One region of the Pectobacterium odoriferum genome, then DNA from elsewhere that is predicted to be linked to it. Evidence: predicted binding sites of a transcription regulator. Region 1 holds the regulator's gene; the other holds the start of a gene.
What was found. The regulator Fur, encoded in region 1, represses iron uptake genes when iron is present. The targets are predictions, from matches to a motif close to ATAATAATGAGAACNACTATCAA.

Region 1 (16,370 bases):
TAACATCACCATTCCTTGTCACCCGCGTCAGTACGAGTTCTCCCGCCTTAATCTCGAATACGCGATTATGTCCAAGCGTAAGCTGAATCAGCTGGTTGTGGAAAACGTCGTTGAAGGATGGGACGATCCGCGTATGCCGACCATCTCTGGTTTACGCCGTCGTGGTTACAGCGCGTCATCTATCCGTGAGTTCTGTGTGCGCATTGGCGTAACGAAGCAGGACAACAACGTGGAAATGGCCGCGCTTGAGTCCTGTATCCGTGACGATCTGAATGAGAATGCTCCGCGTGCAATGGCCGTGTTGGATCCGGTCAAAGTCGTGATTGAGAATCTGCCCGCCGAGCATGAAGAGTTTGTCGCGATGCCAAACCATCCGAACAAGCCGGAAATGGGCTCACGTCAGGTCGCATTTAGCCGCGAAGTTTACATCGATCGCGCCGACTTCCGTGAAGAAGCCAACAAACAATACAAGCGTCTGGTGCTGGGTAAAGAAGTGCGTCTGCGTAATGCCTATGTGATCAAAGCAGAGCGCATTGAGAAAGATGAGCAGGGCACCATCACCACGATTTACTGTAGCTATGATGCGGAAACGCTGAGCAAAGATCCGGCTGACGGCCGTAAAGTGAAAGGCGTTATCCACTGGGTTTCTGCGGCACACGCGGTACCAGCAGAATTCCGCTTGTACGATCGCCTGTTCAGTGTGGCCAATCCGGGGGCGGCGGACGACTTCCTGTCGACGATTAATCCAGACTCACTGAAAATTACGCAAGGTTTTGTGGAAGCGAGTCTGGCGCAGGCGGAAGTAGAGAAAGCGTATCAGTTTGAGCGTGAAGGCTATTTCTGTGCTGACCGTGTTTACTCCAGTGCAGAACATCTGGTGTTTAACCGTACGGTTGGACTGCGAGATACCTGGGTAGGCTAAGGCCACCAGTAGAAGACAAAAATAAAACCGCCTCGGCGGTTTTATTTTTTTATGCGGTCGATTTATCGTGTGGAATCGTGCAGGGTTTCATCCTCTCGGCAATCCCCTTCACTGCAATGCCCATAGAGATACAGACTGTGGTTGGACAGTTTGATGCCGTGTCTTTCTGCGATCTCGCGCTGACGTGCTTCGATATATTCATCGCGGAATTCAATGACTTTGCCACAGTCGAGGCAAATTAAGTGATCGTGATGATGCTGCTGCGTCAATTCAAAGACGGATTTGCCACCTTCGAAGTTATGACGGGTTACGATACCCGCATCATCAAACTGGTTGAGTACGCGATAGACGGTAGCAAGACCAATCTCTTCGCCCATATCAATCAGTTTCTTATATAAATCTTCCGCACTGACGTGATGGCAGACAGGGTCCTGTAACACTTCCAGTATTTTCAGTCTTGGAAGAGTGACTTTCAGGCCGGCCTTCTTTAATGCGGTATTGTTGTCAGTCATGCGGGTTTAATCCTGTTGCTTACTTATCAATGGAGGCTGCCTAGCCTATGACATCGGTCGGCTCAAAAAATGCAAAAGCGTCTCAATTATAGAACCGCGCATACAAAATGAAAACAAGCGAATGTTAACAATATTGTCCCCATTCACACTATTGGTATACAACGCAATTCGTTGTTGATGAATGAGGAAATGATGATGCACGTACAAAGCCGATGGGATTATTGTACAGGTTTACTGATAGAAGTTAAAAAAATGTATCAATTATTATGAAAGGTTTTACCTATCAATGCTATTTTGGCTCTGATAGGGATTATCAGAGCCAAAATGGCTTAGCCAACCAGTTCTTGCAGGTTCAGCTCATCGCTGATCTGTTTCACCCACGTTGTCACGCGTTCGCTGGTCAGTTCAGGCTGACGGTCTTCATCGATAGCCAGGCCGATGAAGTGATTGTCGTCGGCGAGACCTTTAGAAGCTTCAAAGTAATAGCCCTCTGTTGGCCAGTGGCCGACAATCGTCGCGCCGCGAGGCTCAATAATGTCACGGATGGTGCCCATGGCATCACAGAAGTATTCTGCATAATCTTCCTGATCGCCGCAGCCAAACAGGGCAACCAATTTTCCTGTGAAATCCACTTCTTCCAACGACGGGAAGAAGTCATCCCAATCGCACTGAGCTTCACCGTAATACCAGGTTGGAATACCCAGCAGCAGAATATCGAAACCTTCGAGGTCTTCTTTGCTGCTTTTGGCGATGTCATGAACATCAGCAACGTTGGTGCCTAACTGCTGTTGAATCGTTTTGGCGATGTTTTCAGTGTTGCCAGTATCACTGCCAAAGAATATTCCGATGAGTGCCATGAATTGAATAACCTCTTGATTCCTAATGGTATGGTGTAATATTTCACCCACTTATCCGTTAATAGTAACAGACACTCACATCGGGAGAAACTCGTATCGGTAAGGATGCGTAAATCAAGAGCGTATGAAATGCGAAGGTAAGTAAGAAAATGAAAGCATCTCTGCTGATGCTAAATTCCCTATAATGAATAGGGATTATGTTATCGTCTGAGATTATGCGCACATTCCCTTAATACAGTTGCGGCTATTTACTTATAACGGCGTTTCATTTTTTATGAATATGCTTTTTATTTTATGGTTTGTTTCGATTGTAATTAAAAGCAGACTTCTGTTTGTGAGGAATAAAAATCACGGAGCGGTACATTGCTATTCGTGGGAATTAAAATGCGTACAAAAGATAATGTTTTTATAGAATTGAAAACCTGTAACAGTTCGCGGGAATATTCCTAATGAACGGGAATAAGAATTATAACCATTTGCAGCTGAAACGATGCAAGCATGTAAGAAATGGTTTTATTCTTTTGATGTTAAAGAATAAAATTAAATTTCATTCAAATTGCCTTTTCGCCTAATAGCCTATCCATGCCAACGCACGCAGGGCGTGGGCGCGCGGGGCATTTGCGTGCAACGCTATGATTAAAATACTTATATCTATAAAAATAAGTGGGTTTATTCTCAGTATGAAAAATTATATTAAGAAATATAGCGAGAACGCTAAACATTCTCTGTATTTAGCCGATGAGTTAGCGTGATTTTTGAGTTTTCAACTCGGTGAAATGTGAACGCTAGGGAGAAGTGGCTTGTTTCATGGTGTGAATTTTCTGATTCATATCGGTTGATTAGCGATAAAAATCTTTTTAACCATTTTCCTGATTTGGAGTGAGCTATGAAACTTATAAAAAATATTGCCATTAGAACCGCTATGCTATGGGTGCTGGGCATTTTTTGTGTTCTTTGGGGGGCGTATCAATATATACCATGTTCTCTTTTAAAGAGATGACGGCGACCTCGAAAACCAGCACCTTGCTGGTTCAGAACATGAATTTTATCAACCAGGGTAACGATCAATATTTCCGTATGGTAACCCGTCTGGCGCGTGCAGTTGACGCGCGTCGCAGCGGTGATAATGCCACCGCAGATAAAGAGCAAGCTTCTGCACTTGTTGCGCTGGATAAACTGAAATCTGATTTGGTGGCGTTTAATGCTATCGATCATGCGGGTCTGGATGCTGCGCTGGTACAGGCCGTTAGCCGTGACTGGAATAACCTGGTTGTTCAGGGCGTTGAACCGCTTTATCAGAAGGCTGTTGCCAATGCGCTGGATGACTACCAAAATCAGGCTAAAAACGTTGTGCCGCCATTGAGTCGTCAGTTTGGCGCTTCTCTTTCCGCATTCAGTAACGCCAGCGCGGAAAAATTCGATGCCGCAGGTGTTCGTTTTGAACAAATCACCACGATTGGACAGAACATTTTGCTGAGCGGGTTGGTTATCGGCCTGATCATGCTGTTCCTGACCGACCGCTATCTGGTGGTGTGTCTGGTTCGTCCGTTAAACGATCTGCGCTATCACTTTAGCGTGATTGCTTCCGGCCACCTGGGCAAGCCGATTTTGGACTTCGGTAACAACTGCGTGGGTCGTTTGTTCCCACTGCTGCGTGAAATGCAGGGGAGTTTGGCTAGCACGGTTAGCACGATCAGAAACAGCACGGATTCCATCTATCAGGGCGCTTCTGAAATTGCCGCGGGCAACAACGATCTGTCTTCACGTACCGAAGAACAGGCTTCTGCGCTGGAAGAAACCGCAGCGAGCATGGAGCAACTGACGGCGACGGTGAAACAGAACGCCGAAAACGCCAACCACGCCAGCCAACTGGCATTGCAAGCCTCGACAACGGCGAAGAAGGGCGGTGAAATCGTTGAGAACGTGGTGAAAACCATGGCGGAAATCTCCGGCAGCTCAAGAAAAATCGCAGAGATCACCACCGTGATTAACGGCATTGCGTTCCAGACTAACATTCTGGCGCTGAACGCGGCGGTAGAAGCGGCGCGTGCGGGTGAACAAGGCCGTGGGTTTGCCGTGGTGGCGGGCGAAGTCCGCAGTCTGGCGCAGCGCAGTGCGCAGGCGGCGAAAGAGATTGAAGGGCTGATTTCTGAGTCTGTTCGCTGTGTAGATACCGGCTCCAATCTGGTTAGCGATGCCGGTGACACCATGCAGGATATCGTCCGTGCGGTCACCAACGTAACAGATATCATGGGTGAAATTGCGTCGGCATCGGAAGAGCAGAGCAAAGGGATTGCACAGGTGGGTCAGGCCGTGGCGGAAATGGACAGCGTAACGCAGCAAAACGCCGCGTTGGTTGAACAGGCCTCGTCAGCAGCCTTGTCGCTGGAAGAGCAGGCGGCGTTGTTGAACCAGACGGTGTCGCTATTCCAACTGTCCGATACGCAGTCAGGGCTGCAAGTGGCGGCAAAACCGGTGCAGAAAATGCCGGCGATTGCCCCGCGTGCCGGCAAAGCGCTACCACCCAGTAACGACAACTGGGAAAAATTCTAAGCGTCGTTTTAATCTGAGATAGCGTGTTTAATCTTGGGTAAACGTTCAGGCGGCGTCAGAAATGGCGCCGCACAAGATGTGAATGTTTAAGTTATGTGAGTACTACGTTATATAAATAGCCGGTTACGTCAATCAGGACTGCTGTTCGGCCAACTGCGCCAGCAGCATCTCTTCAATCAATTCACTGCGGCTAATGTTTCGCTCTTCAGCAAGGCTGTTCAGAATATCGACGGCGTCGCTGTTAATCTTTAATTCAACACGGCGCAACCCACGAACTTTGTCGCGACGTAGTTGATTACGCTTGTTAATTCTTAGTTGTTCGTCACGCGTGAGCGGGTTGGTCTTGGGGCGGCCCGGACGACGCTCGTCTGCGAACAGATCCAGCGTGGTGCGATCCGTTTGTTCTTTTGCCATAAGTAATGATACTGCAAGGTATTCGGACCAAAATACACCGCGCTGTCCGTCTTGTTCAAAAGATAAAACCGATGCCTATTCTCACCCTGCTACAGGATTGTCAGGTGGCGGTTTTCTATCTGTGAAACATGTCGGGAAGTTATGCGTGCATTTTGATGAAGTGGTTACAATGCTTGTGGCTGAATCAGCCGTCCCTCTACTGCGGGCGCCATCATACCCTAGCCGCACTGGCGGCGACAACGGTTAACTGCCGCCGTTATCATGAATCCGCCAGTGTCAGTGTCGTCTGGTTAATTCGTGTCCAGAAAACGGTGAATAGCGCGCAAAACCGCATCGGGTTTTTCTGAGTGAACCCAGTGACCTGCACCGCTGACCACATGCGCACGCGCCGCCGGGAATTGACGCAATAGCGAATCGCGGTAGGAATCGTCCAGATAGGGAGAATCGCCGCCGCGAATGAATAGGATTGGCCCTTGCCAAGCCGGAACCTCTTGCCAACCCACGATGTTTTCGTACTCATCCCACAAAACGGGTACGTTAAAACGCCACTCTCCCTGTTGGAAGGATTTCAGCAAAAACTGAATCACGCCGTCTTCCTTTATATGCTGGCGCATGAGTGTTGTCGCTTCCGTGCGTGATGTCACGCCCGCTTCCGTTACGGCACGCAGTGCGGCAAAGATAGTGTCGTGGCGACGCACCTGATAATCCACCGGCGCGATATCAATGGCGACCAGTTTGTCCAACCGTTCGGGAATGAGTGCGCTGAGCGCCATGGCGACTTTTCCGCCCATCGAATGCCCAATAACGATAGCGCGTTCGATGTTCAGTTCATCCAGTAATGCCAGCACATCCTGCGCCATCGCGGGGTAGTTCATTTGCGATGAACGTGGCGACAAACCGTGATTGCGTAAATCGATTTGCAGAATGTCATGCGTATTTTGCAAATCCCGGCCCAATACGCCAAGGTTATCTAATGTGCCAAACAGGCCATGAATCAGGACGACAGGGAGCTTATCTGTGGGCTGGTGCGCATTTTGCCAGCGATGATTCAATTTCATGGTGAAGTTCATTCAGAGAGACATGGGCTTAGGGTATCATGACTTTAGAATCAATGTTGTCGCTGAAGGAACAGTATAGCCACTCGAAGGGATGTGAAAGGCATTGGGGCATAGTCTGACTTTTGCTATTGTCCCACTATGCCGCTGTTCGATAATGTTTGAACGCCTGTATAATCCTTTTGATTTGAGTCATCTACCCATAGATGTCGGGTTACAGAAGGGAAACGTCTCTGTAATTTGTATGGTAATGGGTAAAAACAGCACTGGATAAAGATGAAAACTATTGAAGTCGACGAAGAGCTTTATCGTTATATTGCCAGCCACACACAGCATATTGGTGAGAGCGCATCGGATATTTTACGGCGTATGCTGAAATTTACCGCTGGGCAGCCTGTCACAACGCCAGCGGCTGTTGCAACAACGACGACGTCTCAGCCTGCCGCTGCGCCGAGCCCGCGCGATCGGGTACGAACCCTGCGTGAGCTGCTGCTGTCGGATGAATACGCTGAACAGAATAAAGCCATCAACCGCTTTATGCTGGTTCTGTCCACGCTGTATACCTTATCGCCGCAGGAATTTGCTGCCGCGACAGAATCCCTTCATGGCCGCACCCGAGTTTATTTCGCGGGCGACCAGCAAACGTTGCTTCAGCATGGCACGCACACCAAGCCCAAACATATTCCGGGCACGCCATACTGGGTGATTACCAACACGAATACCGGTCGTAAACGCAGCATGGTTGAGCACATCATGCTGACGATGCAGTTCCCAGCGGAACTGACAGAAAAAGTGTGCGGAACCATCTAATTATTTATCAACTATTTATCTAACTACAGCGTTAGGGAGAAGCGCCAATGGCTAATCACCCAAGGGCCGGACAGCCTGCCCAGCAGAGCGATTTGATTAATGTGGCACAGTTAACGTCACAATATTATGTGCTGCGCCCGGAAGTCGGCAACACAGCGCACGCGGTGAAATTCGGTACGTCTGGCCATCGCGGTAGCGCGGGGCGCCATAGCTTTAATGAACCGCACATTCTGGCAATTGCGCAGGCGATTGCTGAAGAGCGTAAAAAGCAAGGTATCAGCGGTCCGTGCTATGTCGGTAAAGATACTCACGCGCTCTCCGAGCCAGCGTTTATCTCCGTGCTTGAGGTGCTGGCTGCCAACGGCGTGGATGTGATCGTTCAGTTGGATAATGGTTTTACCCCAACGCCTGCGGTGTCTAACGCGATACTGGTTCACAATCGTCAGGGCGGTGCGCTGGCGGACGGCATTGTGATTACGCCGTCCCACAACCCGCCGGAAGATGGTGGCATCAAATATAATCCGCCAAACGGTGGCCCAGCAGATACCAACCTCACCAGCGTCATTGAGACGCGCGCGAATGCGCTGCTGGCGGATGAACTGCGTGACGTGAAGCGTATTACGCTGGATCAGGCGTTGAAAAGCGGACACGTCCATGAACAGGATCTGGTTCAGGCGTATGTCGAAGGGCTGGCTAGCGTGGTGGACATGGCGGCGATTCAACGCGCTGGCCTGAAGCTGGGCGTCGACCCGCTGGGTGGTTCTGGCATTGCCTACTGGCAGCGTATCGCAGAGCACTACAAGCTGGATTTGACGCTGGTGAACGATGCCGTCGATCAGACATTCCGCTTTATGTCGCTGGATCACGACGGTGTGATCCGTATGGACTGCTCGTCAGAATTCGCGATGGCTGGGCTGCTGGCGCTGCGTGACAAATTCGATCTGGCGTTTGCTAACGATCCTGACTATGACCGCCACGGTATTGTTACCCCGGCAGGGCTGATGAACCCGAACCACTATCTGGCGGTGGCGATCAACTATCTGTTCCAGCATCGCCCACTATGGGGGCAGTCTGTTGCCGTCGGCAAAACGCTTGTATCCAGCGCAATGATCGACCGCGTAGTGGCAGATTTGGGTCGTAAGCTGGTGGAAGTGCCGGTTGGTTTCAAATGGTTCGTTGACGGCCTGTATGACGGCAGCTTTGGCTTCGGTGGCGAAGAGAGCGCGGGGGCGTCTTTCCTGCGTTTCGATGGCACGCCGTGGTCGACGGACAAAGACGGCATTATTCTATGTCTGCTGGCGGCGGAAATTACGGCCGTGACGGGTAAAAACCCGCAGCAGCACTATGATGAGCTGGCACAGCGCTTTGGCGCGCCGAGCTACAACCGTATTCAGGCTTCTGCGACACATGCACAAAAAGCTGCGCTGTCTAAGCTGTCGCCTGAGCAGGTATCGGCGAGCACGCTGGCGGGCGATCCGATTACCGCACGCCTGACCGCTGCGCCGGGGAACGGGGCATCGATTGGTGGCCTGAAAGTGATGACGGAGAACGGCTGGTTTGCCGCGCGTCCTTCTGGTACGGAAGAAGCCTACAAGATCTACTGTGAAAGTTTCCTTGGGGTGGAACACCGCGAGCGTATCGAGAAAGAAGCGGTAGAGATTGTTAGCGCGGTTCTCGCAACGGCTAAATAAGTGAAAAGGCGCTGCTTGCAGCGCCTTTCAGACTGCTGACAAAGTCCGCAGAGCGGGTGTAACGGATAGATCGTAAAGACGCTGCAAGTACGTCCATGTAAGCTCGAGTTGCGCAGATATGAATCTCATCCCTGAGATTCACCCTTTCAGGGCCGTCGCAAGCGACGTTCAAAAACGTTCCTGACGTTTTTGTCCCTGGCGCAAACGCTTTACTCTTCTATTCCGTTACTCCCGTTTTCATTCGGCAAATAGGTTTTTCAACGGTCTGCTTTTTTAATCTTGTACGGACAGAAAACGCAGAACGCCTTTATCCCAAGGCGACCAGCAACGCTCCCACAGAAATCAGCGCAACGCCAGCTCCTGCCATCAGCGAAATTTTTTCTCCCAGCAGTATGACCGCCAGCACGACGGCGAAGACTACGCTGAGTTTATCGATCGGCGCGACCTGTGCGACGTTACCGTTCTTCAACGCGACAAAATAAAATAGCCACGACAGTGCACCCGCGACACCGCTGAGCACAATGAACAACAGCGCTTTCTTGTTAGCAATAACTTCACCGACCAGCGCCAGCTTACCTTGCGCAACCACCACGCCCACCAGAAAAAGTGCCATGATGACGGCACGAATCGCAGTCGCCGTATTGGCGTCCAAATTCTGCAAACCAATCTTGCCAAATATCGCAACCATCGCAGCACATACAGCAGACAGCAAAGCGTAAATTAACCAACTACTCATGACGACGTATTCCTGAAGAAAAGACAAGCGCGTGCAGCGGGAGGGATTCTCCACGGACGTCGCCTGATACAGAAAGATGATTTTACGGCATAAAACGGTAGCCGATAGCGGTTTCAGTCAAGAGATGGCGCGGTCTTGCGGGATCGCTTTCCAGCTTCTGGCGCAGATGTCCCATATAAATACGCAGGTAGTGGCTGTGCTCGACGGCGTTTGGCCCCCAGACCTGCGTCAGGAGTTGGCGCTGTGTTAGCACTTTACCGGGGCTGGCGAGTAATGTTGCCAGCAGGCGAAATTCGATGGGCGTGAGGTGCAGTTCCTGACCATCACGATTCACCTGCCGGTTAAGCAAATCGACAGTAATATTACCGAAACTCACCAGCGGCGTTTCCTGCTGCGTATTGCTGTGGCGACGCAGCGCGACGCGCAACCGTGCCAGCAGCTCGCCGATGCCGAACGGTTTTGTCAGATAGTCATCGGCACCGGCATCCAGCGCGTCTATTTTATCCTGCTCGTCTGTACGGGCAGACAGCACAATCACGGGCAGGCTGCTCCATTGACGTAAATCGCGGATGTAGTCGATACCGTTGCCGTCCGGCAGGCCCAAGTCGAGAATAATCAGATCGGGTTTGCGCGTGGCCGCTTCCAGTAGGCCGCGCTGCATCGTTTCGGCGTCAAACACGCGACAGCCTTCGCCTTCCAACGCTTGACGAACGAAACGACGGATCTCTTTTTCATCTTCAACGATCAGAATAGTGGCCTGCAATGGGTTCAGTTCTCCTCAATATCTTCTGGTTCGAGATCCGGCGGTGCCGATAGCGGTAGCGTGAAATGGAAAGCGGCACCGCCACTTTCCGCATTCGTTGCCCAGATACGGCCACCGTGAATTTCCACAATTGCCCGACAGATCGCCAACCCCAGCCCCACGCCGGGAATCGATGACTCTTTGTGACCACGGGAAAATTTATCAAAAATCATGCTTTCCTGGCCGTGTTCAATCCCCGGGCCATTATCCTGCACGATGATTTCCAGTGCGCTCTCTTGTGCATCGGGCTGCGAGGCCGTGCTCTCTGAAATAAGGCTTGCGGGGATAACGCGTGCTGAAATCGCGATCGTGGCCTGCTCTCCAGCATACTTCAGCGCATTCTCCAGCAGATTAATGAATACGCGCTCCACCAGCCCGGCATCACAATAAACCAGAACCATCTCATCAGGTAGATTAACCTGAATGGTGTTTTTTGCCAGTGCGCTTTCCAGCTGTTGCAGGGCACTGCCGATAAGCTCCTCTGGCGTTTGCCACTCTTTGCGCAGGTTAAAACCATCCGACTGAATGCGCGCCATATCGAGCAGATTATTCACCAGTCGCGTGGTGTTCAAAATATGCTGGCGAATCTGGTTGGCCTGTTGGGCATAAGGCGACCCCTCGCTTGCCAGATTCAACGTCAGAATCTCGGCCTGACCAAAAAGGACGGTCAGCGGTGTACGGAGGTCGTGCGAGAGTGCGGCAAGCAGCGAGTTACGCAACTGCTCACGTTCGGCATCCAGCCGGGCATTCTCCGTGCTTTGCACCAGATGCAGACGCTCCAACGCATTGGCAATCAGTACGGTAAAGGTTTCCAACAGGCGCTGCTGTTCGGGAATCATCAACTGCCGAGCGTTATTAGGTTCGATCGCCAGCACGCCGAAGATTTGCTGCGTGGTGGCGAGCGGCAGAATCTGATACGACACGCCGGGCAGGGTGGAGGTTCCCGCTCCGGCAGGTGCGCGGTGATCGAAGCTCCAGCGGGCAATAGCATGATCGACAATCAACTGCTGACTATCCCGTGCGGGTTGCGGTAGCTCGGACGAGGTATGATGCAGGCTGTCGGCAAGCAGAACGGCGATCCTAGCCTGAAACGTCGTGCTGAGAAAATGCTGGCTGGCTTCGACAATATCGGTACTGGACAGGCTACGGTTCAGTGCCTTGGACATCTCATACAGATGGCGGACGCGCTGTTCGCGATAGCGGGCGACTCTGGCCTGATAGCGTACGCCAGCGGTCAGATTACCGACCAGCAGGCCGACGCCGAGCATCACGGCAAAAGTGACCAGATATTGTGCATCCGATACGGCAAACGTGCCGCGTGGCAGAATAAAGAAGAGATCGAAACTGGCGACGTTGATGACGGCGGCGAACACCGACGGCCAGCGACCAAAGAAAAGCGCAACCACCACCACGGCCAGCAGATAAATCATCACCAGATTGACCGGCTCTAGCATGGCGAACGGCGACCACGACGCGAGCAGGGTAATAAAGGCGCACAGCAGCGTGGCGAGCCCACAGCCAAACAGCTGCATACGCCATTTTTCTACCAGCCCGCGGGCATCAGGCGTTTTAATTGGCGCGGCTGGCGTATCATCCTGCACGGCCACCACCACCAGATCGAGATCCGGCCCCAGCCTGCCGAGCCGTTCGGCAAAGCGGGTGCGCCACCACCAGCCGAAGCGCTGCTCGACATGGCGGCCAATAACGATTTTGCCGAGATTGTGTTCACGCGCATAGCGTAGGACGGCAAGCTCTTCGTCGGGTTCGGACAGCGTAACGGTTTCTGCCCCTAAATCCTGTGCCAGCTTGAGCGCCCGCAAGATGGCGCGTCGCTGCGGTTCCGGCAAGCGGTGCAGACGCGGCGTTTCAACGTAAACGGCGTGCCAGGCGCTGCCCAATCGTGCCGCCAGCCGCGCTGCCGTACGCACCAGTTTTTCATTGCCCGTGCCGTGGCCAATGCATAACAGAATGGCATCGCGCGTATGCCAGACTTGCTCGCGGCCTTTCCCAGCTCGCATGGCGCGCATTTGATCGTCAACCCGATCTGCCATGCGCCGCAGCGCCAGTTCACGCAGGGCGATCAAATTGCCTTTACGGAAAAAATTCTCGACGGCACGCTCGGCCTGAAGCGGCAGATACACTTTGCCTTCATTCAGGCGCTGGCGCAGATCGTCCGGCGGCAGGTCCACCAAAATAACTTCGCTGGCCTGATCGAAGATCGGGTCCGGTACGGTTTCTCTTACGCGAATCCCCGTAACGCCGCCGACCACGTCGTTCAGGCTTTCCAGATGCTGAACGTTCACTGTGGTAAAGACATCGATACCGGCATCGAGCAGTTCCTGCACGTCCTGCCAGCGTTTGGGATGGCGAGAGCCGTTGACGTTACTGTGCGCCAGTTCGTCGATCAGAATCAGCGCCGGACAGCGCGCCAGTGCGGCATCCAGATCGAATTCAACCGTGTGGCGACCGTGATGGCGAAAATGCCTGAGCGGCAGCAGCGGTAAACCCTCCAGCAGCGCGGCGGTTTCGCTGCGGCCGTGGGTTTCGACCACGCCGACAAGAATATCTAATCCCTGCGCCCGCAGCCGCTGGGCTTCCTGCAACATGGCATAGGTTTTCCCGACGCCCGCGCAGGCACCAAAAAAGATCTTCAGCTTGCCACGCGGCGGCGCACCGACCTGTGCCAACAGGCTATCGGGATCCGGGCGACGATCTTCACCGTCAATCATGTTCTATCCCTTATTAGCGCGGCCTGAACGGTGGTCAGCCCGCAGCAAAGACGGCGGGGAGTCTGGCTCCCCGTATATACCCTAAATAATTCGAGTTGCATGACAAAACGTGAGCGTTTTGAACAACGCTCTGCGTTGGTCCTTTAGGACAAGGCCGCATGGCCTTGTAACGCGGCAACCGCGCGACAAATTCGTCGGGAACGAATTTGACCAGCCAACGGCTGGCCTCCGGTGAGAGACAGGATGTCTCTCATTTCATCCCCAGGAGCTTACACAAGTAAGTGACTGGGGTGAGTAAGGGCAGCCAACGCACAAGCAGCTTGAAGTATGACGGGTATAATGATTAATAGTAACGCACTGTCGATTACGGCAGGGGCTTTTCCTTATCCAGCGCCAAATTCAGCAGTAGAACATTGACCGCTGGCTGCCCAATAAACGCGGGCTTGCTGGTCTCAGTAAAGCGATCGATTAATTGCTGTACCTGCTGGAGCGACATCCCTCTGGCCTGCGCGATATAGAGTGCCTGATAACGTGCTGCCTCTGGGGAAATCTGCGGATCGAGCCCGCTGCCGGAGGCCGTCAACAGTTCAGCAGGCACTGGCTGTTGGTTGCCGATCGCCTGATGCCAGTGAGCGGCGCGTTCACCGATCAGTTTATCCAGCGCCGGATTGCTGGCGGCCAGATTGCTACCGCCGGACGCCAGTGCGTTATACGGGGCATCTGACGTGGCCGACGGACGCCCCTGAAAATAGCCCGCCCGACTGAATGATTGCCCGATCAGGGATGAACCGACGACGGCATTCTCACGGTAAATCAGCGATCCGTTTGCCTGTGTTGGGAACAGCCACTGTGCCAACACCGTTGTCAGCAGCGGGTAGGCCAGACCGGTAAACAGCAACAGTAATAAGAATAAAAACAAAGAAGAACGTAAATAGCGCATAGCGTATACCCGTCAGTCCTTAAGCCAGATTCAGCCCGGTCAGTAACATATCGATGAGCTTGATACCGAGGAACGGCACCAGCAGCCCGCCAAGACCATAAATCCACAGATTGCGACTTAACTGTGCCGCCGCGCTCATGGGACGATAGCTAATCCCTTTGAGCGCCAGCGGGATCAGAAACACGATAATCAGCGCATTGAAGATCACCGCTGACAACATGGCTGACGTGGGAGAATGCAGTTGCATCACGTTTAGCGCATTGAGCTGCGGATAGGTGGCAGCAAAGGCAGCCGGGATAATGGCGAAATATTTCGCTACGTCGTTTGCGATACTGAACGTGGTGAGAGAGCCGCGCGTCATCAGCATCTGTTTGCCGATATGCACCACTTCGATCAGCTTGGTCGGGTTGGAATCCAGATCGACCATGTTGCCTGCTTCTTTCGCTGCCTGCGTGCCGGAGTTCATAGCCACCGCGACATCGGCCTGTGCCAGCGCGGGGGCATCGTTAGTGCCGTCGCCGGTCATCGCCACCAGCCGCCCTTCGGCCTGATACTGGCGAATCAGCGCCAGCTTGGTTTCCGGTGTCGCTTCTGCCAGAAAATCATCGACGCCAGCTTCTGCGGCAATCGCTGCCGCCGTGAGCGGGTTGTCGCCAGTGATCATCACGGTTTTGATCCCCATGCTGCGCAGTTCGGCAAAGCGCGCCTTGATGCCGCTTTTCACGATATCTTTCAGCTCCACCACGCCAAGCACGCGTTTGCCTTCTGCAACCACCAGCGGCGTGCCCCCGCTGCGTGCGACGTTGGACACGGCTTCTTCGACCTGATGCGGGAAATCGCCATTGTTTGCTTCAATGTAGCGACGCAGGGCATCGACGGCGCCTTTACGAATGGCACGCTGCCCAAAATTGACGCCGCTCATGCGTGTTTGGGCGGTAAAGGGAACAAAGGTGGCGTCCAGCGACGTTAAGTCCTGCTCCGGCAGATTAAAGCGCTGCTTTGCCAACACCACGATGCTGCGGCCTTCTGGCGTTTCATCGGCTAAAGAGGCGAGGCGTGCTGCGTCAGCCAGCGCCTGTTCGGTCACGCCCGGCGCGGGCAGGAAAGCGGAAGCCTGACGGTTACCTAGCGTAATGGTGCCGGTTTTATCCAGCAGCAGAACGTCGATATCACCCGCCGCTTCAACAGCGCGGCCGCTGGTGGCGATCACGTTAGCCCCCAGCATCCGGCTCATCCCCGCTACGCCGATCGCTGACAGTAAGCCACCGATGGTGGTCGGGATCAGGCAGACAAGCAGGGCGACAAGCACGGTCACGCCGACGACATCACCACTGTTATTCGCCTGTACGCCGAACCAGGAGAAAGGGTAGAGCGTGGCAGTCACCAGCAGGAAGATGAGCGTAAGCTCGATCAGCAGAATGGTTAAGGCGATTTCGTTCGGCGTTTTCCGACGCTGTGCACCTTCAACCATAGCAATCATTCGGTCGAGGAAGGTTTCACCGGGATTGACGCTGCACTGAATCACCAGCCAGTCGGACAGCACGCGGGTACCACCCGTAACGGAAGCGAAATCACCGCCGGACTCGCGGATCACCGGCGCGGATTCCCCGGTGATGGCGCTTTCATCGACGGACGCACCGCCTTCCAGCACCTCGCCGTCGCACGGAATGGTTTCACCCGCGCTCACCAGCACGATATCGCCTTTACGCAGGCTGTCTGCCGGTACCGATTCTGAACTGGCATCGTGATTCGGCGCGGAGAGCTTGTTAGCCCAACGGGTTTTCTTGACGCCTTTCAGCGCGTTTGCCTGCGCTTTGCTGCGACCTTCCGCCAGTGCTTCGGCCATGTTGGCGAACAGCACGGTAAACCACAGCCAGAGTGACACCAGCCCGGTAAACACGGCATTCCCTTCCGTTTTACCTGCCAGAATAGTCAGCCAGACGAGGGTGGTCAGCATACTGCCGAGGTACACCACAAACATGACCGGGTTGCGCCACTGTATGCGCGGGTCGAGTTTCTTCAACGCATCTTTCAGCGCCGAACGGATTAACGTTCTGTCAAACAGCGTTTGCTGTTTACGTTTGCCAACCTGGCGGGAGGCCTCACCCTGTTGGGTTGAGGTCGGTTCCTGTGTTGCCTGATGATTCATCGTGTGACGAGTCATAAAGAGTCTCCAGCCTTAGTGAGTCAGGCCGAACTGTAAATGTTCAGCAACTGGCCCTAACGCCAGTGCAGGGATAAACGTCAGCGCACCAATCAGCAGAACGATGGCGATGAGCATGCCGATAAACAGCGGGCTGCGCGTCGACAGTGAGCCTTTGCTTTCCGGCTGGCGCTTTTTCACGACCA
Region 2 (16,370 bases), 1.1 Mb from region 1:
GAAAAAATAAGGACTCTGTAGACTATCTTGACGATTTCATGTGCGCTGCGGAGACGTTAATAGACTATGCCGACTATTTAACGATTAACCTGTCTTCGCCTAATACCCCAGGATTAAGGGATTTACAGCATGCTGAAACCATTGATCCACTGTTAGAAAGATTACACCAGTTGAGGTTGGGTAGAAGGATAGACTGTCCGATTCTCATCAAACTTTCTCCCGATATGAATCCGCATGATGAAGCCAACTTGCTTACTTATCTGGCTAGCTCTTTAGTTGATGGGCTCATTGTGAGTAATACAACCGTTAGCAGGCATAACTTTTCAGCGGTCCCTCCACAGTTACAAACTGGCGGTATGTCTGGTAAGCCGTTACAGGAAAGATCGCGTGATATGCTTATGAGGGTCTTTAATGCGATTGGTCACAACAAACCTATTATCGCTTCAGGTGGCATTGATAGTGGTACGGAAGCTTATAGACGTCTTTGTTTAGGCGCAAGCCTTTGCCAAATATACACCGCCTTCATCTATGAAGGTCCAGCCATTTTGCCGAAGATGCTATCTGAAATTGAGCATCTTATGAAGCAGGATGGATTCCAAACGATCAGTCAAGTAATAGGTTCATATTATGAAAAACACTCAGGATGAGTTTGCGCAATTTTTAATTGATAGTCAGGTAATAGAATTCGGTGAGTTTAAGCTTAAGTCATCTAGAATCAGCCCTTACTTTTTTAACTTTGGGAAATTATCCAGCGCTAGCCTGTTAAATAAAACCGCTCATTTTTATGCGCGATTTATTATGGAAAATAATTTGAGCCCCGATATAATTTTTGGGCCTGCGTATAAAGGCATTCCGTTGGGCGTCGCGACGGCTCTGGCTTTACAACGTGACTTCGACTATGAAGTTAAGTATTCCTTTAATAGAAAAGAAGTGAAGTCATATGGTGATGGTGGTCTTCTGGTGGGTGAGAAATTGTCAAACGCCAGTGTAATGATTGTTGATGATGTCATAACCTCTGGAATGACGATCGATGACACAATAGAGATAATCCGTTCGCAAGGCGGACAGCCTTTGGCTTATCTCGTTGCATTAGATCGTCAGGAATACGCTCTGGATACGGAGAAATCCGCATTACAAGCTGCTATGGAACGCTTAGGGTTGACTATTTTTTCTATCACTACCATTCAACACGTTATCCGTTGTTTACAGCAAAATGGTCAAGAGCAAGAAAAAATCGATGCTATCCAGATCTACCTCAATAAATATGGTGCTACGTGTTGATATTCTGAAAAGGAATTTCAGAATTTACGATATCGAGCTTTAATGGGTTAAAAATCGGCGATAATCGAATACAGATAATGCTAACTATTTATCTGAACATATTACAAGAATCATTCTGGAAAGCCGTGTTACCAGTAGAAAGCCTATTCGGTTGGGTAAGGGGTATTGCCTTTACCCAACCAGGATAGCTAATGACGGGTTTCACCCATTTCGCCTAAGCACCTTGTTATAACTGCTTATTTTAAACTTAACGCTATGATCGAGGATGGAATAAATATCTAACATAATTAATAGGAGCTAACTTGAACTTTATTTATTACTTTTTAGCGGTAAGCGTAGGTATTGCTATAGCGACCCAATCGGCTGTTAATAATCAACTGAAATCTATACTGGGCGGCAGTACGATGCTTGCCTCATTAGTTTCATTTATTGTTGGCACTCTATGTCTTTTCTTTCTATGCGCGGCATCGGGAGAACGTTGGAATCAATTGATTCAATTACGTCATAGCAGTATAGGGTTACTATCAGGAGGGCTTTTGGGGGCATTTTTCGTCTTTGGCACAACATTCCTTGCACCCCGGTTGGGCATCGCCGCCATGATTTCACTGGTCATTTTTGGACAGATATCGATGTCTTTACTGTTGGATAAATTCGGGCTTCTTGGACTGCCTATACGAGACATTGCACCAATGCGACTGGTCGGCGTATTATTAGTTTTAGCTGGGGTATTATGCGTTAATCTAAAAACTAGTTGATTTATAAGGCATAAAAATAAATTGGATATGTTAATAAATACTATTGTTAACAGAACGATAATTACGATGAAATAAGGTCAAATATGCGAGCAGCTGTTTTCTGCGGTTCTAGTCACGGAACAGATCCTGAATATGTAAGAAAAACTGAAAGCCTGGTTTTAGCAATGGCTCGGGAAAAGGTTGACCTGGTTTATGGCGGTGGGCGAGTTGGATTGATGGGAACACTCGCTGACGCCGCGATATCTTCAGGTGTTCATGTTATCGGCGTCATGCCCCAATCCTTAGTTGATCATGAGCTGGCCCACCGTGAAGTGCATGAGCTTAAAGTCGTTAAAGATATGCATGCCAGAAAGTCATTAATGGCAGAGCATGCTGATATCTTTATCGCTTTACCTGGGGGAGCGGGTACGCTAGAGGAGATTTTTGAGGTTTGGACATGGGCACAACTTGGTTTGCACAATAAACCCTGTGCTTTTCTTAATATAAACGGCTATTACGATGAATTGTTAGCCTTCATTGATAAGATGATCAGTAAGGGTTTCATGAAGCGGGAGTACTCTGAAATGCTGATTGTTTCGCATGATCCCGAAGACCTTCTTCAGAAAGCGTTATCCTATATTCCGCCAAAGCCGAAATGGCAGCGCTAGAAATGTAAAAAGGCATGGTGCGGATTTATCCCCGTACATGTTGAACATCCTTTCACGATGAAAGTGAGTGAGAGTATTACCGATTTTTCCTTTTGTAGTTATCGCTCTCCTGATTCAGGCCACGTATTTATGGTGGCCTTTGAATGTTTTACGCTGAAATTGAATGAAGCCTATTGGTTTACAAGAATGGCGTTATTTTAAGTAAATGATTCGGGTGAGTCAGTGCAGCCAACACACATGCAGCTTGACGTATGACGGGTGTAGCGTCTGAATAAACAGACTTCACCATAGCAGGTATATTCGCTTATGAAAGTCACGCTTGAGGAACTTCAGGCTTTTGTGGTGGTGATCGACACCGGTTCGATCACAGCAGCCGCGGAACAGCTTGGGCAAACCACGTCGGGCATTAGCCGGGCGCTGCGGCGCTTGGAGGATAAGCTGGGTACGACGTTGTTGCATCGTACAACGCGACGTCTCTCGCTTTCCGAAGAAGGCATGATGTTTCTTGAGCACGCCCGTGACGTGATTCACGCGGTGGAACATGCCGAAGAGCAGGTGCTGCTGCGCCATGAGCAACCGAGTGGACGGCTGCGGGTTAATTCGGGCTCGGCGTTTATGCAGCATGTGATTGTGCCTCTGGTGCCGGAATTTCGCCGCCGTTATCCCAAGATCGTTCTTGAACTCAATACCAACGATTTCATTATTGATTTGCTGGAGCAACATACCGATATCGCGATTCGCATCGGCATGCTCAAAGACTCTACCATTCATGCCCGCCCGCTTGGTGCAAGCAAGCTGCACATCGTCGCCAGCCCTGACTACTTAGAACAGCATGGTACACCTGCGACGGTCGAGTCATTGGCCGGTCATCGTTGTCTGGGGTTTACTCAGTCGGAGTCGCTGAACCACTGGCCGCTGCGGCATGGCCTGCAGGATTTCTACCCCATCACGCCGGTGCTGTTGGCATCAAACGGTGAGATATTGCGTCAGCTTGCGCTGCAAGGCGAAGGGATTGTGCGTATGTCTCACTTCCTGATCCGTGACGACCTGGCGGCGGGGCGGCTGGTGCCGATCCTTACTGGGGAAACGCTGGAAGCCAGCCTGCCGGTTTACGCGGTGTATTATCGCAATAGCCAACTGGCGGCGCGTATTACCTGTTTTCTCGATTTTATGAGCGAAAAGCTCACGGAAAATCCGCTGTGAGGCGTGACCCACAGCGGTAGAGAGGCGAGTAATACGCCGATCAGGAAACGTGTTCGTCCAGGTGCTGGCGATAATTTGCAAGATAAGTGGGGACGTCCGGTGCTTTCATCACATCATTGCAGATGAAGGTCGGCAGTGGGGATAACCCGATGAACTGGTTCGCTTTATGGAACGGCAGATACACGCCGTCCACACCCACGCCGTGGAAGAACTGTTCAGGATCCTCGAAGGCCTCCAGCGGCGCATTCCACGTCAGAGACAGCATGTATTTCCGACCCTGCAACAATCCCCCAGAACCGTATTTCTTGCTGGCATCCGAACGGCTGCGGCCATCGCTGGCGTAAAGTGAACCGTGACCGGCGGTAAACACCTCATCGATATATTTCTTCAGGATCCACGGCGTATCCATCCACCATCCCGGCATCTGGTAAATGATAGTATCTGCCCACAGGTAGTTCTGAATTTCCTGTTCAATATCATAGCCGTTGTCCACGACTGTCACACGGACGTCGTGGCCTTTATCGCGCAGAAAACTGGCTGCGGTATCGGTAAGGGTATGGTTCAACTCCCCTTTGGAGTGGGCGAATGATTTGCCTGCATTAATTAGCAAAATGTTCTGCATAGGTCTGCTCTCGAATCGGTTATCAACGAAGATGTTGGGCGTAGTCTAGAGGAGAGAGCGGTGCAGAAAAATGTGCGCTAGCGCATAACACTGTTGACTGAATATCAATAATCAAGGGTAAGAAGACACCATATTGAAATAATGCGGCGGGATAAGCGTATCGAGGAAAATAAAAAGGCAAGAAAGCCGTGGTGTGCGTTCTTGATGCTGTTCACTTAAGCCCGTTATTAGGGGAAACACAGGGGGAGGTTCCCAGTAGGGACGCCTCACCCCTGTGGTCACCCCGAGTATCTCGATGCTTAAACGCTTGGCATTATGGTACGCATTCTTGTCTGAGTGGTGGCGATGCCCGAATGAGGCATCGCCTGTTCAATGACAGCGTGAGTGATGCGGATTAGAAATCTACATTCACACCCAGTTGGAAGGAACGGCCAGGCTGCACGGAGAGTGCGCGGTCATACTGTCCCTGCCGATCGTTGGTTTCAATCTGGCGACTGCTGAGATAATCCCAATATTTCCGGTCAGTCAGGTTATACACGCCACCGTTAACTTTCACGTTCTTGCTGATGCGATAGTAAGCCGTCAGGTCAACCATGCCATAGCCGGGAATCCGCATATACTCTGTGTTAGAAGTGGGGATCGCATTACCCGCATTGGTATAGCTTTCGCGGCTGGTATCCTTGGCCTGTTTCCCTTTCTGGAAGGTGGAGGTCAGGGCAGCACCGTAGCGTTGGGAAGGATCGTCATAGGCGATACCTACCACGGCTTTCATTGGGGCAACGCTGTCGAGGTCGACATAGCGGTCGCCGAGGTAGCGGGATTGCGATTGGCCTTTGGTGTAGCCAAAGGCCAGCGTGGTGCTGAGCCCATCAACAGCCGGGAACCAGGTACCTAGCTGTATTTTACTGCTGACTTCGCCGCCGTAGATATAAGCCTTATCGCGGTTTTCCGCCTGATATATCGTACTGATGTTACTTGGAACATTGGTAAATTTATCGGGGTTAGCGCTACGACGGTAGCGGGTGTTGGCGATAAAATTCTTATACGTGTTGTAGAACAGCGCGGTACGGAAGGTGATTCCCTCCGTCGCTTCACCTTTTAAGCCCCATTCTACGTTGTTGCTGGTTTCCGTTTTGAGGTCGCTATTGCCGATAAAGGCATACTGGGACGGCCCGGCATAGTTGGCGTCAAGGTTGGTGCTGCCATAAAGCTGGCTGGCATCCGGGAACTGCGCGCCGCGACGGTACTGCACATAGGTTGTCAGCGTCGGGGTGATGTCATAGAGGAAGCTCAGAGAAGGCAGGATTTGCGTATCACTGTTGGCTTTGCCGTACAGCTTGTTGACATCGGATTCATTGATGACGCTGCCGTCACCGCTCAGACGAACCGTATTGGTCGGTTTGGTGCGTTGATGAATGGCGCGTACGGCAGGAACAACCGAGAAAGCGTGCCCCGCCAGATCCCACGTCACGGTATCCTGCACGAAGCCGCCAACGGTGTAGCTGTTGCTATCGGCTTCTGGCTGCATGATGTTATTCGCACCCGTTTGGTTAGGCGATTGCCTGAACGGACGCTCTGTTTTGCTTTGGCTGGCATTCAGACCCCAACTGAACTCGTGGCGATCCCAGCTTTTCACCATATGGGTATCGAATCCGTAGGTGGTGACATTGTAGTCGGAATAGACCCGGTGGCTATCTGCCGCCGCCATCCCCGTGGTTGCTGGCAGCCAGGTATTGTCGTGTGATTCGCTGTTTTGGAAGTAAATGCGGCTATCAACCAAATCGACCAGCGTGTTGTTGACGGGCGTCCAGCGATCTTTCAGGCTGGCGGTCCAGCGGCGTGTCTCGCTGCTCTGTTGCGCCGTGCCGTAAATGGTGTTGTTACCGCTTGGCAGATTCCCCCAGTAGTCATAATGGGTATGATTGGTTTTATGGTAATAATCCAGCGTACCAGTGAGCTGATGTTCGTCGTTGGCCTGCCAAATACCGGACGCCAAAATGGCGTTAGAGTGCCAGTTGGCGGGGTAAGCGGCGATCTCGTCGCTGTTATTACGCGTTTGCTGGCCGTCGCGGCGGCTGAGCACCACAATGCCGCGCAGTTCGTCATCACCGCCTGCAGCGGTGATGCCATTATGCCAACCATGGTTGGCGGAATCGTAGTCACTCTGGAAACCAAAGTAGTCCTGCTTGCCTGCTTTCAGATAATTATCGGCAGATTTTGGTCGAAAGGAGACGCTGCCTCCGAGTGCGTTGACAGTACTTTCTGCGGAGGTGACGCCTGACTCAATATCGACGCTGCTGTACAGGTAAGGATCGATATAGTCGCGTCCCATACCGAACGTATTGAATCCGGCACGGCTAGCGTAGCTACGGCCCGTGGCATTGGGCAGGGCGATGCCATCGGTATCGATCGCCACACGGTTGCTTTCAATGCCGCGAATGTTATAGCCCGTGTAACCGCCGCGGTCGAAGCCGCTTTTCCCTGTATTGCTGCCGCCGCTGGAACCTGTTGCGCTCACCAGAGGTTGATAACGCATGATGGTGCCAAAATTGTTGCCGCCTTCTTTTTGCATGTCTGCGGCTGTTAGCGTCGTACTTGAACCCGCTTTTTTCTCGATTTTCGGCGAGTTAACTATCATCACGTCGTCGGTCTGTCCCGTTTTTGCCGCCGAACTGTCTGGATTCTTCCCGCTGAGTGCGTTGTTGCCCGTGGTGCTATCCGCTGCCATGCTGTTCAGCGCGACGCCAGTCAAGATGCCGGTGAGAAGAATTTTATTTAAATTCTTGTTAATTAACATAATGATACTCTGCTATAAGGGTTGTTCTGGCCAGCGGCGTTGGGGGAAACATGGCGTGCTGGTAGCTAACGTCTGCAAAGGAAATGCAAGGCGTCGAATAACATTAATTATCATGTGGAAATGATAATTATTATCAATATGCTAAGCATTATCATTTGTTGTTGCAACGATGATGAATAATTCTTAATGAAACGGTATGTGTGCTATCAATACTGACGCGGCGGTGTATGCGCGATGTATCAATGAGGCGTAATGAAATTACCGACTTACGAAACTGACTGCTACGAGCTGGACGATGGCGAAGCGCTTAACCGCGAGTACCCGGACTCATTCTGGATTCCAGACAATGCGGTGCGTGAATCATTAGCACCCGACGATTTTGTTAAATTGATTTTCCGTATGGAAAAAACCGCAGGCGCGGATGAGCTATCGGTGGAAAGGATGTGGGTCAGAGTGACGAAAAAGCATCACGCGTTTTACGAAGGTGTTTTAGATAATGACCCCACGGGAAGTGACTGCGTGCGGTGCGGCCAGATTGTGATGTTTCAGGCTCGCCACGTAATTGGTATCTATGGAAAAGATGGCTAGCCGCGTTGCTATCCGTGCGCTGTTCTGATGGTTGATAGGGTATTTGTCGATGAAGATTGCTGCACTTAGGTCGAAGGCTCGGCGTAACACGCTGGAAGTCGAGCATATTCTTGCGGCGGCGAAAGCGCGCTTGCCGGGGTTGCGCGATGAGCTTAATCGGCTATCCGCTGAGTTTAACTGGTCTCACTCACCGTACTTGCCCGACGGTACACACGTTGTTCCGTTAGCGAAATGGGCTGAAATTGCAGGCGCTTATGCCGAGGAAGGGATTGAAGCACTCGGCGTGTTGGTGGCTGAACCCGACAATGTCGCGTATGTGATTGACCTACTGGAAGAGCTTCGGTCTCATGCCGCGGTGGATGCGCTGATCGCTTTCTTTGCTGGTGTCATGCAGGCTCCTGAACAGGCACCCGACACGGCATGGCGTCTTACTTCTACCTTTAACTTACTCCTGAGCATCAAAGGCAGCGTTGTGGCGACGGATGAGCAGGCAACCGCCGTTCGCACTTTCCTGATGCGGCTGTTACCGCTGGCGACGACGGAACATCAGACCTTACTGATATTCTGTGCGCTGCGTGGCGTTGGCGATTCATCCTCTCTGGATCTGCTGGCAAACCAGAACGATCTGGCTCCGCCCAATGACACGATAAGGATGAGCGCAATACGCGCTATTCGTCAGCGACTGCGAAATACACGCTGACTTTTTCCTTCGCTGCTACTGCAAGATGACCCACGATGTCGATTGAAATACCTGAATCCGTTCTTCCACTGTTTCACGCGGCAGGCTGGCCGCGTGCTGAAGCACAATCAATTCCGCCGTTTGTGCCGGAGAACCATCCGGCTTTCGCTATCCTGCGCGCGTTCAGTGGGCTGACGGTCGGGCAGTGTGGCACAGGAGAAGCATGTGCCAGTGGCGACATCGCTTTTGGCGGCAGTGAGGATTTGCAGGACGATGAAACGCTGCTCGAGTGGCAAGGTATTTTGAGCTCGACGTTAATTCTTGTCGGTGAAACCCACCATTCTCACGGTGCTCTGCTGATGGATAGCACGGGAGCCTGCTACGGGATGAGCTTTATCCATGATGCATTCTGGTTTGAAGGGGCAACTTTCGGTGCCGCCGTTGAACGCATTCTGCTGGGCTGCAAGGGGCAACCGATGCTGCGACCAGACCAGCCGTCAATTTCTGTGTATGGCGAAACGATTACCGCAGATCATCCGAGCGTTCATCGCTACCGCTAGCCACCTTCTCTGGCAACTGTCTGGTTCACACCGATAATCGTCCGGTGTGATGATTTTCTGAGACGACAGTGTTCTCTGTGGCGCGATTTCCTGTGAATGGTTCCCTGTGACATCACCTCATCAGATAAGGTACTATTCCCGCCAAACATACCGCCGCTATGGCGTGCCGGAAAGCGTAACCATCGCGCCGCGATGTGAGGGAAGTGAGATAAATGAGTGAGATGACTCATGACGGCGCAGAAAGCCTTGCGCTGCGCACGTTTACCGAAAATGCATACCTAAATTATTCCATGTACGTCATCATGGATAGGGCATTGCCGTTCATTGGCGATGGCCTGAAGCCTGTGCAGCGTCGCATTGTGTATGCGATGTCCGAGCTGGGACTGAATTCCAGCGCCAAATTTAAAAAATCTGCCCGTACCGTGGGTGACGTGCTGGGTAAATACCATCCGCACGGCGACAGCGCCTGCTATGAGGCGATGGTGCTGATGGCGCAGCCGTTCTCTTACCGCTATCCGCTGGTGGATGGTCAGGGGAACTGGGGGGCACCGGACGATCCGAAATCGTTCGCCGCCATGCGTTATACCGAATCGCGGTTGTCCAAATATGCAGAACTGTTGCTGTCCGAGCTCGGGCAGGGCACGGTCGATTACACCCCGAACTTTGACGGCACGATGCAAGAGCCGAAGATGCTGCCTGCGCGTCTGCCTAATATTCTGCTGAACGGCACCACCGGTATTGCCGTTGGGATGGCGACGGACATACCGCCGCACAACGTGCGTGAAGTCGCCGCCGCCGCAGTGATGCTGCTGGAAAACCCAAAGGCCTCGCTGGACGAGTTGTTGCAGCATGTTCAAGGGCCGGATTTCCCGACGGAAGCCGAAATCATCACGCCACGCGATGAAGTGCGTAAACTCTACCAGAATGGCCGTGGTTCCGTGCGTATGCGTGCGGTCTGGAAGAAAGAAGACGGTGATGTCGTGATTACCGCGCTGCCGCATCAGGTTTCCGGTGCCAAAGTGCTGGAGCAGATTGCCAGCCAGATGCGCGCGAAGAAGTTGCCGATGGTCGAAGACCTGCGCGATGAATCCGATCACGAGAATCCAACCCGTCTGGTGCTGGTGCCGCGTTCGAACCGGATCGATATGGATCAGGTGATGAACCATCTGTTCGCCACGACCGATCTTGAAAAAAGCTATCGCGTTAACATGAACATGATCGGTCTGGATGGCCGTCCGAGTGTGAAAGGGCTGGTCGAGATCCTGAGCGAGTGGCTGGTCTTCCGTCGCGACACCGTGTGCCGCCGTCTGAACTACCGTCTGGAAAAAGTGCTCAAGCGCCTGCATATCCTTGAAGGCTTGCTGATCGCGTTCCTGAATATTGATGAAGTCATTCATATCATCCGCACGGAAGATGAGCCGAAGCCCGTTCTGATGCGCCAGTTCAGCCTGAGTGAAACACAGGCTGAAGCGATCCTAGAGCTGAAATTACGTCATTTGGCCAAGCTGGAAGAGATGAAAATCCGCGGTGAGCAGGACGATCTGGCAAAAGAGCGCGATCAGCTTCAAGCGCTGCTGGCATCCGATCGTAAGCTCAGCAACCTGATTAAGAAAGAAATTCAGTCAGATGCGCAAGCCTATGGTGACGATCGTCGTTCTCCGCTGCGTGAACGTGGCGAAGCGAAAGCGATGAGCGAGCACGACTTTGTGCCGTCCGAACCGGTTACCATTGTGCTGTCAGAAATGGGCTGGGTACGTAGCGCGAAAGGGCATGACATCGATCCTAGTGGACTGAGTTATAAAGCGGGCGATAGCTTCCGCGCCGCCGCTAAAGGCAAGAGCAATCAGCCTGTGGTGTTCATTGATTCCACTGGTCGCAGCTATGCGCTGGATCCGATCACGCTGCCTTCTGCACGTGGTCAGGGCGAACCGCTGACGGGTAAACTCACGCCGCCGCCGGGCGCGACGATTGAACAGGTGCTGATGGCCGCGGACGATCAGTCGTTGCTGATGGCATCCGATGCGGGCTACGGCTTCGTCTGTACCTTCAACGATCTGGTGGCGCGTAACCGCGCGGGTAAAGCGATTATTACGCTGCCGGATAATGCGAAGGCGCTGGCACCGATCGAGATCAACGGCGACGATAACCTGCTGATGGCGATCACCGCCGCAGGCAGAATGCTGCTGTTCCCTGTCTCCGATCTGCCACAGTTGTCGAAAGGCAAGGGCAACAAGATTGTATCCATCTCCTCGGCTGATTTTGCGGCAGGCAAAGACCGTCTGACCTGGCTTTATCTGTTGCCACCACAGGCTTCAGTCACGCTGTACTTCGGTAAGCGTAAGCTGGTGCTGCGTCCAAACGAGCTTCAGAAGTATCAGGGCGAACGCGGGCGGAAAGGCACATTGCTGCGTGGGCTACAGCGTATCGACCGGATTGAGGTGGATGCACCGCAGCAAATTAGCACCGGCAGCAGCGAAGAATAACGCCTCCGTATTGTCATGTGCATGTTGAGAAAGGCGGTGTCATACCGCCTTTCTTTAGTTTCCGGTTGCCATCCCGTCGCAAATTGAATCACCGTGTGTTTTAGCGCGAAATCGCTATACTAGCGGCGGCTGTCGGCTCATGAGGTTGCTATGTTATCCATTTTGCGTTTTTTTATTGTCGTTATATTTTCGATTTTGATCTGTATTTTTGGCTTGTTTTACTGCCTGTTCAGCCCTCGAAATCCCCGCCATGTCGCGACCTTCGGCCATCTTTTTGGTCGCTTGTCCGTCGTGTTTGGCCTGAAAGTAGAAATGCGGATACCGGAAGAAGCGGCGCATTACGGCAACTGCATCTATATCGCGAATCATCAGAACAACTACGATATGGTCACGGTATCCAGCGCAGTTCAGCCTCGTACTGTTACCGTGGGCAAGAAAAGCCTGCTGTGGATCCCGTTCTTCGGGCCACTTTATTGGCTGACGGGTAACTTGCTGATTGACCGTGAAAACCGCGCTAAAGCGCATGGCACCATTGCCCAGGTCGTGAAGCATATTAAAGAGCGCAACACGTCTATCTGGATGTTCCCCGAAGGTACACGCAGCCGTGGACGTGGACTGCTGCCATTCAAAACTGGTGCCTTTCATGCCGCCATTAGCGCAGAAGTACCGATTGTGCCGATTTGTGTTTCTACGACCAGTAATAAGGTGAAATTGAACCGCTGGAATAACGGCCTCGTTATTGTCGAAATGCTGCCGCCTATTGATACCCGCGCATATACCAAAGATCAGGTTCGTGAATTGGCGACACACTGCCATGATGTGATGGCTGCCAAGATTGCGGCGCTGGATGCGGAAGTGACGGCGCGCGAAACAGCACACAAAAAATAAGTTTCCCCCTCGGGTTACGCGATTATTTCTTCCGATTGTCTATTCAAGAACGAATTGGAAGTTAAACTTTGCTTACGGTTAATGGATTTACGGAGTCATTATGTCACTCAGCCGACGTCAGTTTATTCAGGCATCGGGCCTTGCGTTATGTGCGGGTATGACGCCACTGGCAGCCAAAGCCAGTGGGAATTCCGCCGCATTGCCGATACCGCCATTACTGGAGTCGCGCCGAGGCCAGCCGCTTTTTCTGACCATGCAACGTGCCCATTGGGCATTCTCCGGTGGCCGCAAGACCTCCATTTGGGGAATCAACGGCCATTATCTGGGGCCGACGGTGCGGGTGTATGACGGCGACGACGTTAAGCTGATTTACAGTAACCGCCTGAATGAGCCTGTCGCGATGACGATCGGCGGGTTGCAGGTGCCGGGGCCGCTGATGGGCGGCGCGGCTCGTATCATCACTCCCGGAACTGACTGGTCACCGGTATTGCCCGTTCGTCAGCCAGCGGCGACTTGCTGGTATCATGCCAATACGCCGAACCGCATGGCTCCGCATATCTATAACGGGCTGGCTGGGCTATGGCTGGTGGAAGACAGCGCCAGTAAATCCCTGCCGCTTCCCAATCACTATGGTGTTGATGATTTCCCATTGATTATTCAGGATAAACGGCTGGATAATTTTGGTGTTCCTCTCTACAATCCACCTTCTAACGGCGGGTTTGTGGGGGACTCGCTGCTCGTCAACGGTGTGCAAAATCCCTTTATTGAAGTGTCCCGTGGCTGGGTTCGCCTGAGATTGCTGAACGCGTCGAACTCTCGGCGTTATGTGATGCGGCTGAGCGATGGCCGGGCAATGCATGTGATCGCCAGCGATCAAGGGCTATTACCGGCACCAATGGCGGTTAACCAGCTTTCTCTCGCGCCCGGCGAACGACGCGAAATTCTGATCGACATGTCACAAGGCGAAGAGGTCACGCTGACGGCAGGCGAGTCAGCCGGGATTATGGATCGTCTGCGCGGGCTGTTTGAGCCTTCCAGCATCCTGATTTCGACGCAAATACTCACGCTTAAGCCGACCGGTCTATTGCCATTAGTCACGGACAACCTGCCGATGCGTTTGCTGGCCGACAACATCATTGAAGGCAGCATCAGCCGCACGCGCGAATTCCGTCTGGGTGACAGTCTACCCGGCATCAACGGCGCGATGTGGGACATGACGCGGGCCGATGTGCAAACCCAGCTTGGCCGCTGTGAGCGCTGGATTATCCACGCCGACACGCCGCAGGCTTTCCACATTCAGGGCGTCAAATTCCTGGTGCGCAGCGCGAGTGGTCGTCCGCCAGCGGTGGAAGACAGCGGCTGGAAAGATACGGTGTGGGTAGATAGCGATGTCGAGCTGCTGGTTTATTTCACTCAACCTTCCTCAATGGCGTTCCCCTTCCTGTATTACAGCCAGACGTTGGAACTGGCCGATCGTGGCTCGACGGGACAGCTCATCGTACAATCTGCGATGTAAACCAACCCATAGCCCTGCCAGCTTCTCCGCGTTACCCTCCGCCGTGACAAATGTGACGGCGATGCTTATCTGTTTCTTAATGTGATCCACCTCTATTCAGACAAACCAAAATTAAAGATGCGAAGGCGTGCGGACGATATCTTATATATTGATGTTGCTATTAATTAAGGGTGAATGGCGTTTTGCGTCGCGTACTGTTTCGGGTCTGATGGGGGCTAAAAGAACATTTCTTATTACAACAATGTCAGAGTCAGAGCGTTTCGCTTCGCTATGAAATCGGTTCACTTTCTGTTTTAACCTTTACGCAGCCATAACGCTGCGTCACTAAAAGGGCTGCACTATGCGGGAATTACTGCTTTGGGTCAGGGATCAACTGGCTGGAGCGCCGTCGGCGCCTCGCTATATGCAGCTCGCGTCGTTGCTTGAATCAGAAATCGGCCGCCGTAAGACGTTATCCGGCCAGTTCTTACCTGCCGAAAGGCTGATTGCGCAGCAGTTGGGATTATCGCGCGTAACGGTTTCCCGTTCCCTGTCACTGCTGGAAGAAAAAGGGCTGATTGTACGCCAGCAGGGGGTGGGAACCCGTGTAGCTCAACGGCTTAACTACGCGTTGAGCGCCGAGGATGAAGGATTCACCGCGCTGATATTGAAACAAGGCGGCGTCGCTGGCAGCCTCTGGTTAGAAAAGGCAATACAGGTTCCGCCTGCTGCCATCGCCGCAAAAATGTCTCTACCGGAAGGCGAGGCCGTCACTTATCTGCGACGCGTCCGGCTCAGCAATGGTGAGCCTGTTTCGCTGGAAACGACCTGGATACCGCAAAAATTCCTACCCGACCCGGAAGCGCTTGAGCAGTCTCTCTATCAATATTGGGTGACGCGTGGCATCACGCCGGACAAAAAACGCTATCGTTTCAAAGCGATTGCCTGTAAGGCAGACATCGCCACGCTTCTTGGTATTGCGGCGGAGGCACCCGCGCTGTACTGCCAACTGCATGTTTATAACGAACGAGGTGAACTGCTGGAATACAGCGAAGCACACTGCCGTAGCGATGTGTATGAGATTCAGTTTGCCGATTAGAAGAACAATGCCAGCACGCTGAATGCTGGCATCGACGGTGGGTTAGCTCTTAGTCGTTTCTCGGCTCATCAGGATCCGAACCCAGACGCTTCCCGCTGTCCAGCTTGGCAATTTCCCCCAGTTCGTCTTTATCCAGACGGAAATCAAACACCTCGAAGTTTTCCTTGATGCGTGCAGGCGTCACCGATTTAGGAATCACCACCAGCCCGCTGTCCAGATGCCAGCGGATCACGATCTGTGCTGGCGTTTTTCCGTATTTGCTCGCCAGTTTACGGATAATGGGATGGTCGAAGACGCCTTCGCCACCCTGCGCCAACGGGCTCCAGGATTCTGTCTGGATATGGTGCGTGGCGTTCCAGGAATGAAGTTGCTTTTGCTGGAGAAGAGGATGTAGCTCGACCTGATCGATGACCGGCAAGACACCCGTTTCTTCTTTTAACCGCTGTAAGTGGTGAGTATGGAAATTACTGACGCCGATACTTTTCGCCAGACCTTGTTCCTGGAGTTTGATGAGCCCGCGCCAAGCATCCACGAAGGTGTTCTGTTGCGGGAGCGGCCAGTGAATCAGGTAGAGATCGATATAATCTAACCGAAGTTTTCTCAGACTCTCTTCCAGTGCTTTTTGGGGATCGGTGTGATCGCCATTCCAGAGCTTGGTGGTGATGAACACGTCTTCACGCGGCAGATTCGCGGAACTCAGTGCCTGACCGACGGCTTCCTCGTTCTTATAAATCGCGGCGGTATCGATCGCCCGATAACCGATGGACAAAGCCTCAGTCACGGCGATCACCGTGTCCTCACTGCTTGCTCGCCAGACACCAAGGCCCAACTGGGGCATGATATTGCCGTCCGCCAGCTTAACTTTCGGTTGCGTCATCTCATTCTCCTTTTATATCCGTTAATCCATAAACATATCATGGGCTTAACTGGATGGGCGACCTGTTCATATCACGGACATAGCGGAACGTGATCCCTAGCAGGAACAGGCATATGATTTCATTCTAGTAGAAAAATTCGTTGGCTATACGTTACCTGATGATAAAGGGAGCCGATTGGCTCCCTTTAACAGACACAGCTTTGAGGGTATATCGCGTGATATAGGGGTGTTTAATCGATAGCGTTTTCTCCTGTCACTCGAAGGATTGGGATCCGAGGGGCTTAACGCGCTGCCTCGTAAATCTTCTGGCTTTCTTCCAGCGTGATGTCACGGTGCTCGCCTAGCGCAGTCAGACCGTGCTCGTTGAGTTTGGTGACCAGCATTGGAATGGAACTG

Region 2: the regulator Fur is predicted to act here: its motif matches at 7,420-7,442, upstream of EO763_RS01800 (TonB-dependent receptor domain-containing protein).

The regions. Positions count from the first base shown of each region.
Region 1 is NZ_CP034938.1:1,536,020-1,552,389, forward strand. It holds gene glnS (glutamine--tRNA ligase) at 1-922, shown strand, start outside; gene fur (ferric iron uptake transcriptional regulator) at 985-1,434, opposite strand; gene fldA (flavodoxin FldA) at 1,764-2,291, opposite strand; partial or broken gene EO763_RS23755 (methyl-accepting chemotaxis protein) at 3,178-4,844, shown strand; gene ybfE (LexA regulated protein) at 4,977-5,258, opposite strand; gene ybfF (esterase) at 5,549-6,316, opposite strand; gene seqA (replication initiation negative regulator SeqA) at 6,590-7,123, shown strand; gene pgm (phosphoglucomutase (alpha-D-glucose-1,6-bisphosphate-dependent)) at 7,171-8,814, shown strand; gene EO763_RS06820 (EamA family transporter) at 9,122-9,550, opposite strand; gene kdpE (two-component system response regulator KdpE) at 9,633-10,313, opposite strand; gene kdpD (two-component system sensor histidine kinase KdpD) at 10,319-13,081, opposite strand; gene kdpC (potassium-transporting ATPase subunit KdpC) at 13,446-14,021, opposite strand; gene kdpB (potassium-transporting ATPase subunit KdpB) at 14,041-16,185, opposite strand; gene kdpA (potassium-transporting ATPase subunit KdpA) at 16,201-16,370, opposite strand, start outside.
Region 2 is NZ_CP034938.1:395,784-412,153, forward strand. It holds gene EO763_RS01770 (quinone-dependent dihydroorotate dehydrogenase) at 1-647, shown strand, start outside; gene pyrE (orotate phosphoribosyltransferase) at 628-1,281, shown strand; gene EO763_RS01780 (DMT family transporter) at 1,584-2,036, shown strand; gene EO763_RS01785 (LOG family protein) at 2,120-2,683, shown strand; gene EO763_RS01790 (LysR family transcriptional regulator) at 2,990-3,886, shown strand; gene EO763_RS01795 (NAD(P)H-dependent oxidoreductase) at 3,927-4,508, opposite strand; gene EO763_RS01800 (TonB-dependent receptor domain-containing protein) at 4,903-7,305, opposite strand; gene EO763_RS01805 (DUF2314 domain-containing protein) at 7,558-7,893, shown strand; gene EO763_RS01810 (hypothetical protein) at 7,943-8,593, shown strand; gene EO763_RS01815 (SUKH-3 domain-containing protein) at 8,629-9,132, shown strand; gene parC (DNA topoisomerase IV subunit A) at 9,345-11,615, shown strand; gene EO763_RS01825 (1-acylglycerol-3-phosphate O-acyltransferase) at 11,766-12,503, shown strand; gene ftsP (cell division protein FtsP) at 12,604-14,019, shown strand; gene EO763_RS01835 (GntR family transcriptional regulator) at 14,360-15,097, shown strand; gene dkgA (2,5-didehydrogluconate reductase DkgA) at 15,147-15,974, opposite strand; gene yqhD (alcohol dehydrogenase) at 16,256-16,370, opposite strand, start outside.